2 linked regions of the Victivallis lenta genome follow. The protein of the gene in region 2 interacts with the protein of the main gene of each other region in a pairwise test. Links are inferred from orthologs where the notes say so. Each region holds a gene or a part of one and is shown on either strand. Other genes may lie near its edges.

What was found.
Region 1: the proteins of uvrA (region 2) and uvrB interact in binary tests that used the Escherichia coli proteins (3 or more experiments, as listed by UniProt). The link is inferred for Victivallis lenta from one-to-one orthologs.

The regions. Positions count from the first base shown.
Region 1 is NZ_VUNS01000003.1:220,625-223,929, forward strand. Bases 60-3,046 are described here. They hold uvrB (excinuclease ABC subunit UvrB), read left to right. Parts: upstream 60-534; coding sequence 535-2,559; downstream 2,560-3,046. Other genes in these bases: FYJ85_RS04705 (hypothetical protein), read left to right, coding at 60-479; efp (elongation factor P), read left to right, coding at 2,688-3,046. In the rest of the region: more of FYJ85_RS04705, read left to right, coding at 1-59; more of efp, read left to right, coding at 3,047-3,254. UniProt on the Escherichia coli protein: The UvrABC repair system catalyzes the recognition and processing of DNA lesions. A damage recognition complex composed of 2 UvrA and 2 UvrB subunits scans DNA for abnormalities.
Region 2 is NZ_VUNS01000004.1:143,509-147,206, reverse strand. The notes cover bases 69-3,448. They hold uvrA (excinuclease ABC subunit UvrA), read right to left. Parts: upstream 3,134-3,448; coding sequence 269-3,133; downstream 69-268. Other genes in these bases: FYJ85_RS05765 (hypothetical protein), read right to left, coding at 69-82. Also shown: more of FYJ85_RS05765, read right to left, coding at 1-68. UniProt on the Escherichia coli protein: The UvrABC repair system catalyzes the recognition and processing of DNA lesions. UvrA is an ATPase and a DNA-binding protein. A damage recognition complex composed of 2 UvrA and 2 UvrB subunits scans DNA for abnormalities.

The sequences.
Region 1 (3,305 bases), on a different replicon or contig from region 2:
CTGTTTTTCTCCTGCTTCTGTCTGCGGTTTCCGCCCAGGCGTGTCCCGGATGCGGTATGCCGACGCTTCACCCGATGTTCGTGGAGCCGCACTGCCGTATCTGGGCATGGGTAATTGTGGCTGGCGCATTCCTGCTGCTTCTGGCCCCTTTCGCGTTCGGCTGGCGGCTGGAGCGGACGGAAAAGCAGATGCCGCGCAGAAGGCGGGTGCTGCTTGCCGCCGTGATGACGCTGGTGTGGCTGATCTGTTTCATGATGCATGCTGTGACGTTCGGCACCGTGCTGTGCAACTGGATCTTCTTTCCGCTGTACATTATTACGTTCTTCGGCATGACACTGGCTTTTTTCTGTCAATGGCTGGCATGGGTGGTGTTGCCGGTTTTCTTTCTGGTGATTCTATTCTTTTACTGCTATGGATTGTGTACGCTGCTGGGGCGTTACAGATTGGTCCGCCGCAGGAGGAATGAGGAGGAATCATGATCCGTTTTTTGTCCGTCATATTTCCGTCATTTAAAATATTGGACAGTGTAATATCATGAGTTTGTTTCAGTTGCATGCTCCGTACAAACCGGCGGGAGATCAGCCTCAGGCGATTGCGAAGATGGTGGAGAATCTTCGCAATCAGCAGCGTTTTCAGACCCTGCTCGGCGTGACCGGTTCCGGAAAAACCTTCACGCTGGCCAATGCGATCGCGCAGTCCGACCGGCCGGTGCTGGTGCTCTCTCACAACAAGACGCTGGCGGCGCAGCTGTACAGCGAATTCAAGGCGTTTTTCCCGGAAAATGCGGTTGAATATTTCATCAGTTATTACGATTATTATCTGCCGGAGTCGTATATTCCGCAGACCGACACCTATATCGCAAAGGATGCGTCGATCAATGAAAATATTGAAAAACTCCGGCTGGCGGCGACGGCGAGCCTGGTCGAACGGCGCGATGTGATCGTCGTCGCCAGCGTCTCCTGCATCTACGGTCTGGGTTCGCCGGACGATTATGCGGACCTCTGTGTCCGGATCGAGGTCGGCGACACCACCGGCCGCGACGAAATCCTGCGCCGTCTCGTCGACATCCAGTACGCGCGCAACGACGCTTCGCCGGAGAAGGGCGAATTCCGCGTCCGCGGCGACGTGATTGATGTCTACGAGCCGCAGCGGGATGATTATATCCGGGTTTCGTTCTTCGGTGACGAGATCGAGTCGATCGAACGGCGCGATGTGGTCAGCGGCAAGGTCAAGACCCGGCCGAAATATGTCACGATGTTTCCGTGCAAGCACTTCGTTCTGCCCCCCGAACGGATTCAGAGCGCGTCGGATGCGATTCTCGCCGAAATGGCCGACCGGGTCGGCTATTTCGAACGGAACAACCTCCTTGTCGAGGCGCAGCGGCTCTACCAGCGCGTAACCTACGACCTCGAAATGATGAAAGAGATCGGCTACTGCAGCGGAATTGAAAACTATTCGATGTATCTGGCGAACCGCCGCCCCGGTTCGCGCCCGTATTGCCTGCTCGACTTTTTTCCGCGCGATTTCCTGACCGTGATCGACGAGTCGCATGTGACGCTGCCGCAGCTGCAGGCCATGTACCGGGCCGACCGGAACCGCAAACAGGTCCTGGTCGACCACGGATTCCGGCTGCCGTCGGCTCTGGAGAACCGTCCGCTGCAGTTCGAGGAGTTCGAGCGCCTCACCGGAGATACGATCTTCGTTTCGGCCACGCCGGGAGAGTTCGAGCTGTCGCGTTCCGGCGCGCCGGTCGAACTGATCGTGCGTCCGACCGGGCTGCTGGATCCGGTCATCGAAATCCGTCCGCTGGAAGGGCAGGTGGACGACGTGATTGCGGAGGTCCGCCGCGCCGCCGCCGCCGGCGAGCGGACGCTGGTCACCACGCTGACCAAGAAAGCTTCCGAACGGCTGGCCGACTATCTGGCTGAGCTCGGCATCAAGGCCGCTTATCTGCACAGCGAGCTCGACGCGCTCGAACGTGTGCGGGTGCTGAATAAACTGCGCGACGGCGATTTCGACTGTGTGATCGGCATCAACCTTCTGCGTGAAGGCATCGACCTTCCCGAAGTCGCGGTTGTTGCGATTCTCGATGCCGACAAGGAGGGGTTCCTGCGCTCCGAACGCTCCCTCGTGCAGACGGCCGGACGCGCCGCCCGGAACAAGGCCGGTCGGGCGATTCTGTATGCCGACAATGTGACGCCGAGCATGCAGAAGCTCATCGACCAGACCAACGCGCGGCGCGAGCGGCAGATGGCCTATAACAAGGAGCACGGCATCGTTCCCGAGACGATCAGGAAGGGGCGGAATTTCACGATCGGGGAGATCGTCGCGCCCGATTCCGGCGACCGGAAGAAGTCGAAAATGCCGAAGCTGGCCGGAACCATGTTCACGGATGCGACCGATATCTCCGAGCTCGGACTCTCCGAAACCGATCTCGATGCGCTGATCAATGAGCTGACCGGTGAAATGCGCTCCGCCGCCGAAGCGCTCGAATTTGAACGCGCCGCCGACCTGCGCGACCAGATCCGGAAGCTGCGTCCGCCGCGGAAAGATGCCTGAAGCCGCTTTTTTCGAACGGGTTTCCCGTGCCTTCGGTACTTGAAAAAAGCCGTAACCGGGTGTATATTATCCAGTTCATGTAAAAATTTCCGACTGTGAAACCATCTGATTCAAGGAGTGAAACAAAGATGTTCAGTGCTTCCGACCTGAAGAAAGGCCTCAAGATCGAAATCGACGGCATGCCGTGGGTCATCACCGAGTTTGATTTCTGCAAGCCCGGCAAGGGGACCGCGCTCTACCGCTGCCGCATGCGCAATCTCGTCAACGGCTCCGGCATGGAAAAAACCTACCGGCCGACCGACAAGATCGACAAGCCGAACCTCGAAGAGCGCGAAATGTACTACTCCTACTTCGACGGGCACCACTACATTTTCAGCGACCCGAACACCTATGAAGAGATGGCCGTTTCGGCCGAAACGCTCGGCAACCAGGTCTACTTCCTGATCGAGGAGAGCCTCTGCAACTTCCTGCTTTTCAACGGGGAGCCGATTGAGATCACGCTGCCGACCTTTATCGAAAAGGAGATCGTCGACACTGAGCCGGGCGTTCGCGGCGATACGGCGACGAACGTGACCAAGCCGGCGAAGATCGACAACGGCTACGAAATTCAGGTCCCGCTCTTCATCAACCAGGGCGACATCGTGAAGATCGACACCCGTACCGGCGCTTACGCCGAGCGCGTCAGCAAGGCCTGATCCTCAGACAAAGTTCCCCGGCCGGGAGGCCGGGGCGTTTCCGGGGTTTTT
Region 2 (3,698 bases):
CGGCAGTCTGCAGCGAGGAGCAGCCCGCGAACAGGAGTGCCGCGCCGGTCAGGGCGAACAGAAACGCGATTTTTTTCTTCATTTCATCGATCCTTATGTTGATTATTTTGAACCGGGAAATGCGTTCGCCGGAGATTCGCACGAAACTGCGCCGAAAGCAATTTCCCCCTCTTCATTCCTGCTGGGAATTCGTTTTTTTAAATATAACATCCCCTCAAAAGAATGCAAGCCGCCTCCGGCGTAAATTTCGGAGAAACGGAGTTCTTGCTCATTTTCCCGCATTCAGATATTTCTTCAGGTATTGTCCGGTATGCGACTTTTTCACCTTCGCCACCTCCTCCGGCGTGCCGCTGGCGATGACCCGGCCGCCGTTGTCGCCGCCTTCGGGACCCATGTCGATGATATGGTCCGCCGTCTTGATCACGTCGAGGTTGTGTTCGATCACGATCACGGTGTTGCCCATGTCGCGCAGCCGGTAGAGCACCCGCAGCAGCTGGTCGATGTCCGCGAGGTGCAGCCCGGTGGTCGGCTCGTCGAGAATGTAGACCGTGTGCCCGCGCGGAATCCGCGCAAGCTCGGCAGCCAGCTTGACCCGCTGCGCCTCGCCGCCCGACAGCGTCGTGGCCGGCTGTCCGAGCGTGATGTATCCGAGCCCGACATCCTGCAGCGTCTTGAACTTGCGCGCCAGCGACGGAATCGCGCTGAAGAAGTCCACCGCCTGGTTCACGGTCATGTCGAGCACGTCGGCGATGTTTTTCTTCTTGTAGGAAACGCCGAGCGTCTCCTTGTTGAACCGCCGGCCGCCGCAGGCCGAGCATTCGACATAGACGTCGGAGAGGAACTGCATCTCGATCTTCTTGATGCCGTCCCCTTTGCACTCCTCGCAGCGGCCGCCCTTCACATTGAAGCTGAACCGGCCGGGGCCGTAGCCGCGCACCTTCGATTCCGGCAGTTCCGAAAAGAGCTTGCGGATGCCGCCGAACGCGTCGGTGTAGGTCGCCGGGTTCGAACGCGGCGTGCGCCCGATCGGGCTCTGGTCGATCACGATCGCCTTGTCCACGTGCTCGAGCCCCTCGATTGCCGTATGCTTCCCGGGGGGCAGGTCCTGAATGCCCTGCTTCGCATTCAGCGCGCGGACCAGAATGCCGTTGATGAGCGAACTTTTGCCGGAGCCGGAGACGCCGGTCACGCAGGTGAAAGTCCCGAGCGGAATTTCGACATCGGCTTTTTTGAGGTTGTTCAGCGCGGCGCCGCGGATTTTCAGCGATTTCCCGTTGCCGGGATTGCGCTTCTCCGGCAGCGCGATTTTCCGGCGCCCGGCCAGATAGTCGCCGGTCAGCGAACGCGGAAAGGACGGAATTTCGGGCGGCGTGCCGTATGCGACGAGTTCGCCGCCGCGCACGCCGGCTCCGGGGCCGAGGTCGAGCACATAGTCCGCCCGCAGGATCGTATCGAGGTCGTGTTCGACCACAAGCACGGTGTTGCCGATGTCGCGCAGCTTTTCCAGCGTGTCGAGCAGCCGGTCGTTGTCGCGCTGGTGCAGTCCGATCGACGGTTCGTCGAGAATGTACAGGACGCCGACCAGCCCGCAGCCGAGCTGGGTCGCCAGCCGGATCCGCTGCGCCTCGCCGCCCGAAAGCGTGCTCGACACCCGGTTCAGCGTCAGATAGTTCAACCCGACGTCGCTCAGAAAGGTCAGGCGGCTCCGGATCTCCTTCAGGATGTCTCCGGCGATCACCGCGTGTTCGCCTTCGAGCTTCAGACCGCAGACGAACTCCTTCGCGGCTTCGACCGAAAGCGCGTTGAATTTGTCGAGGCCGAGACCGCCGACCGTCACCGCGAGGCTGACCGGATTCAGCCGCGCGCCATGGCAGACCGGGCACTCCTGCGGACTCAGGTATTCGCTCAGCCGCTCGCGCACGGAGTCGGATTCGGTCTCTTCCATGCGGCGGCGCAGGTTGTCGAGCACGCCTTCGAACGGCTTGCTCCAGCGGTACTTTTTACCGTGCATCCGGTATTCAAATTCGAGCGGTTCGCTGCCGCTGCCGTACAGGATGGTGCGGCGCACCTTCTCCGGCAGCTTTTCGAACGGCATGGTCAGCATGTCCGGCTCCTTCAGCCACTCGGCCAGCTTGCGCAGCAGCAGATTGTAGTAGATGATCAGATGGCGCGGACCGCGTCGCCAGCCCGGAATCGCCCCGTTTTTGATCGACAGCGACGGGTCGGGCACGACCTTCGCGGGGTCCATGACCTGCTGGATGCCGAGCCCGTTGCAGTGCGGACACGCCCCGTACGGCGAATTGAATGAGAAATTGCGCGGCAGAAGTTCGCCGTAGGAGACGCCGCAGTGGACGCAGGCGAGATTTTCGCTGAACGACTCCTCGCGGAATTCGGGTTCTTCCCCCTCCGGCGCATCGAGCAGGACGGTCAATGTGCCGCTGCCGTGGCGCAGGGCGAGCTCGACCGAATCGGTCAGGCGCGACGGTTCGAGCTTTCCGGTGATCAGGCGGTCCACCACCGCTTCCACGGTATGCCGCTTCGTCTTTTCGAGCACCGGCAAATCTTCTCCGTCGAGCGGGACGATCTTCCCGTCGATGCGGGCGCGGACGAATCCTTCGTTGCGGATCGTATCGAGCACGTCGCGGTGCTCGCCCTTTTTGCCGCTGACGAACGGGGACAGGATCACCATCTTCCTTCCCGGCTTCAGGGCGAGCAGCTGCTTCGCGATCGCCTCGGCCGACTGCGACTCGAGCTTCCGCCCGCAGTGCGGACAGTGCGGAATCCCGACATGCGCATACAGCAGGCGCAGATAATCATAAATTTCGGTCACGGTGGCGACCGTCGACCGCGGCGTGCCGCCGGCCGTTCGCTGTTCGATCGCGATTGCCGGCGAGAGGCCCTCGATATGTTCGACCTTCGGCTTCTGCATCCGGTCGAGGAACTGCCGGGCGTAGGCGGAGAGGCTTTCGACGTAACGCCGCTGTCCTTCCGCATAAAGCGTGTCGAACGCGAGCGACGATTTCCCGGAGCCCGAGAGCCCGGTGACGACGACGAACTGATTGCGGGGAATCGTCACATCGACGTTTTTCAGATTATGCTGCGACGCCCCGCGTATCTGTATCTTTTCAAACATTGAACTGCAATCCTTTCTTCAATCTCATTAATATATAATGAAATCGGAAAAAATATACTCGGGTTTCGAAAAAAATACGCGAAGGCGCGATTGCCGCATGGGGCGTATCTGCCCGGCCGGGGGCAGGGCCTTCCTGTCCTGGCGCGGAGGGGGCGAAGCGCCCCGGCCGCCGGAGGCAGCCTGCGTGCGTACCGACCAGCTCACAAATCCGGTCAATCGTTGTTGACCGGAACTGCAAGGCGGCAGAGCCGCCGTCGGCACCGGCACCCTGCCGGTCTGGGGTTCGGGGGCGAAGCGCCCCGGCCGCCGGAGGCAGCCTGCGTGCGTACCGACCAGCTCACAAACCGAATCGGAGATTCGGACGGGGAGCCCGCACGGTCTGTTGCGCGGATGCGCAAAAAGACCGCGCCCCGGAAGGGGCGCGCATCCCCCTGTCTACAACCTTGACAGCTCGCATTCAAGCAATGTTTGCGGCTCCGGTCGATCGTAGTTGACCGGATTTGCAACGCGGCAGACCCTTTGACCGCTCCGCGGCGTTCGCCGCGTCGCTCACACCGTGCAAAGC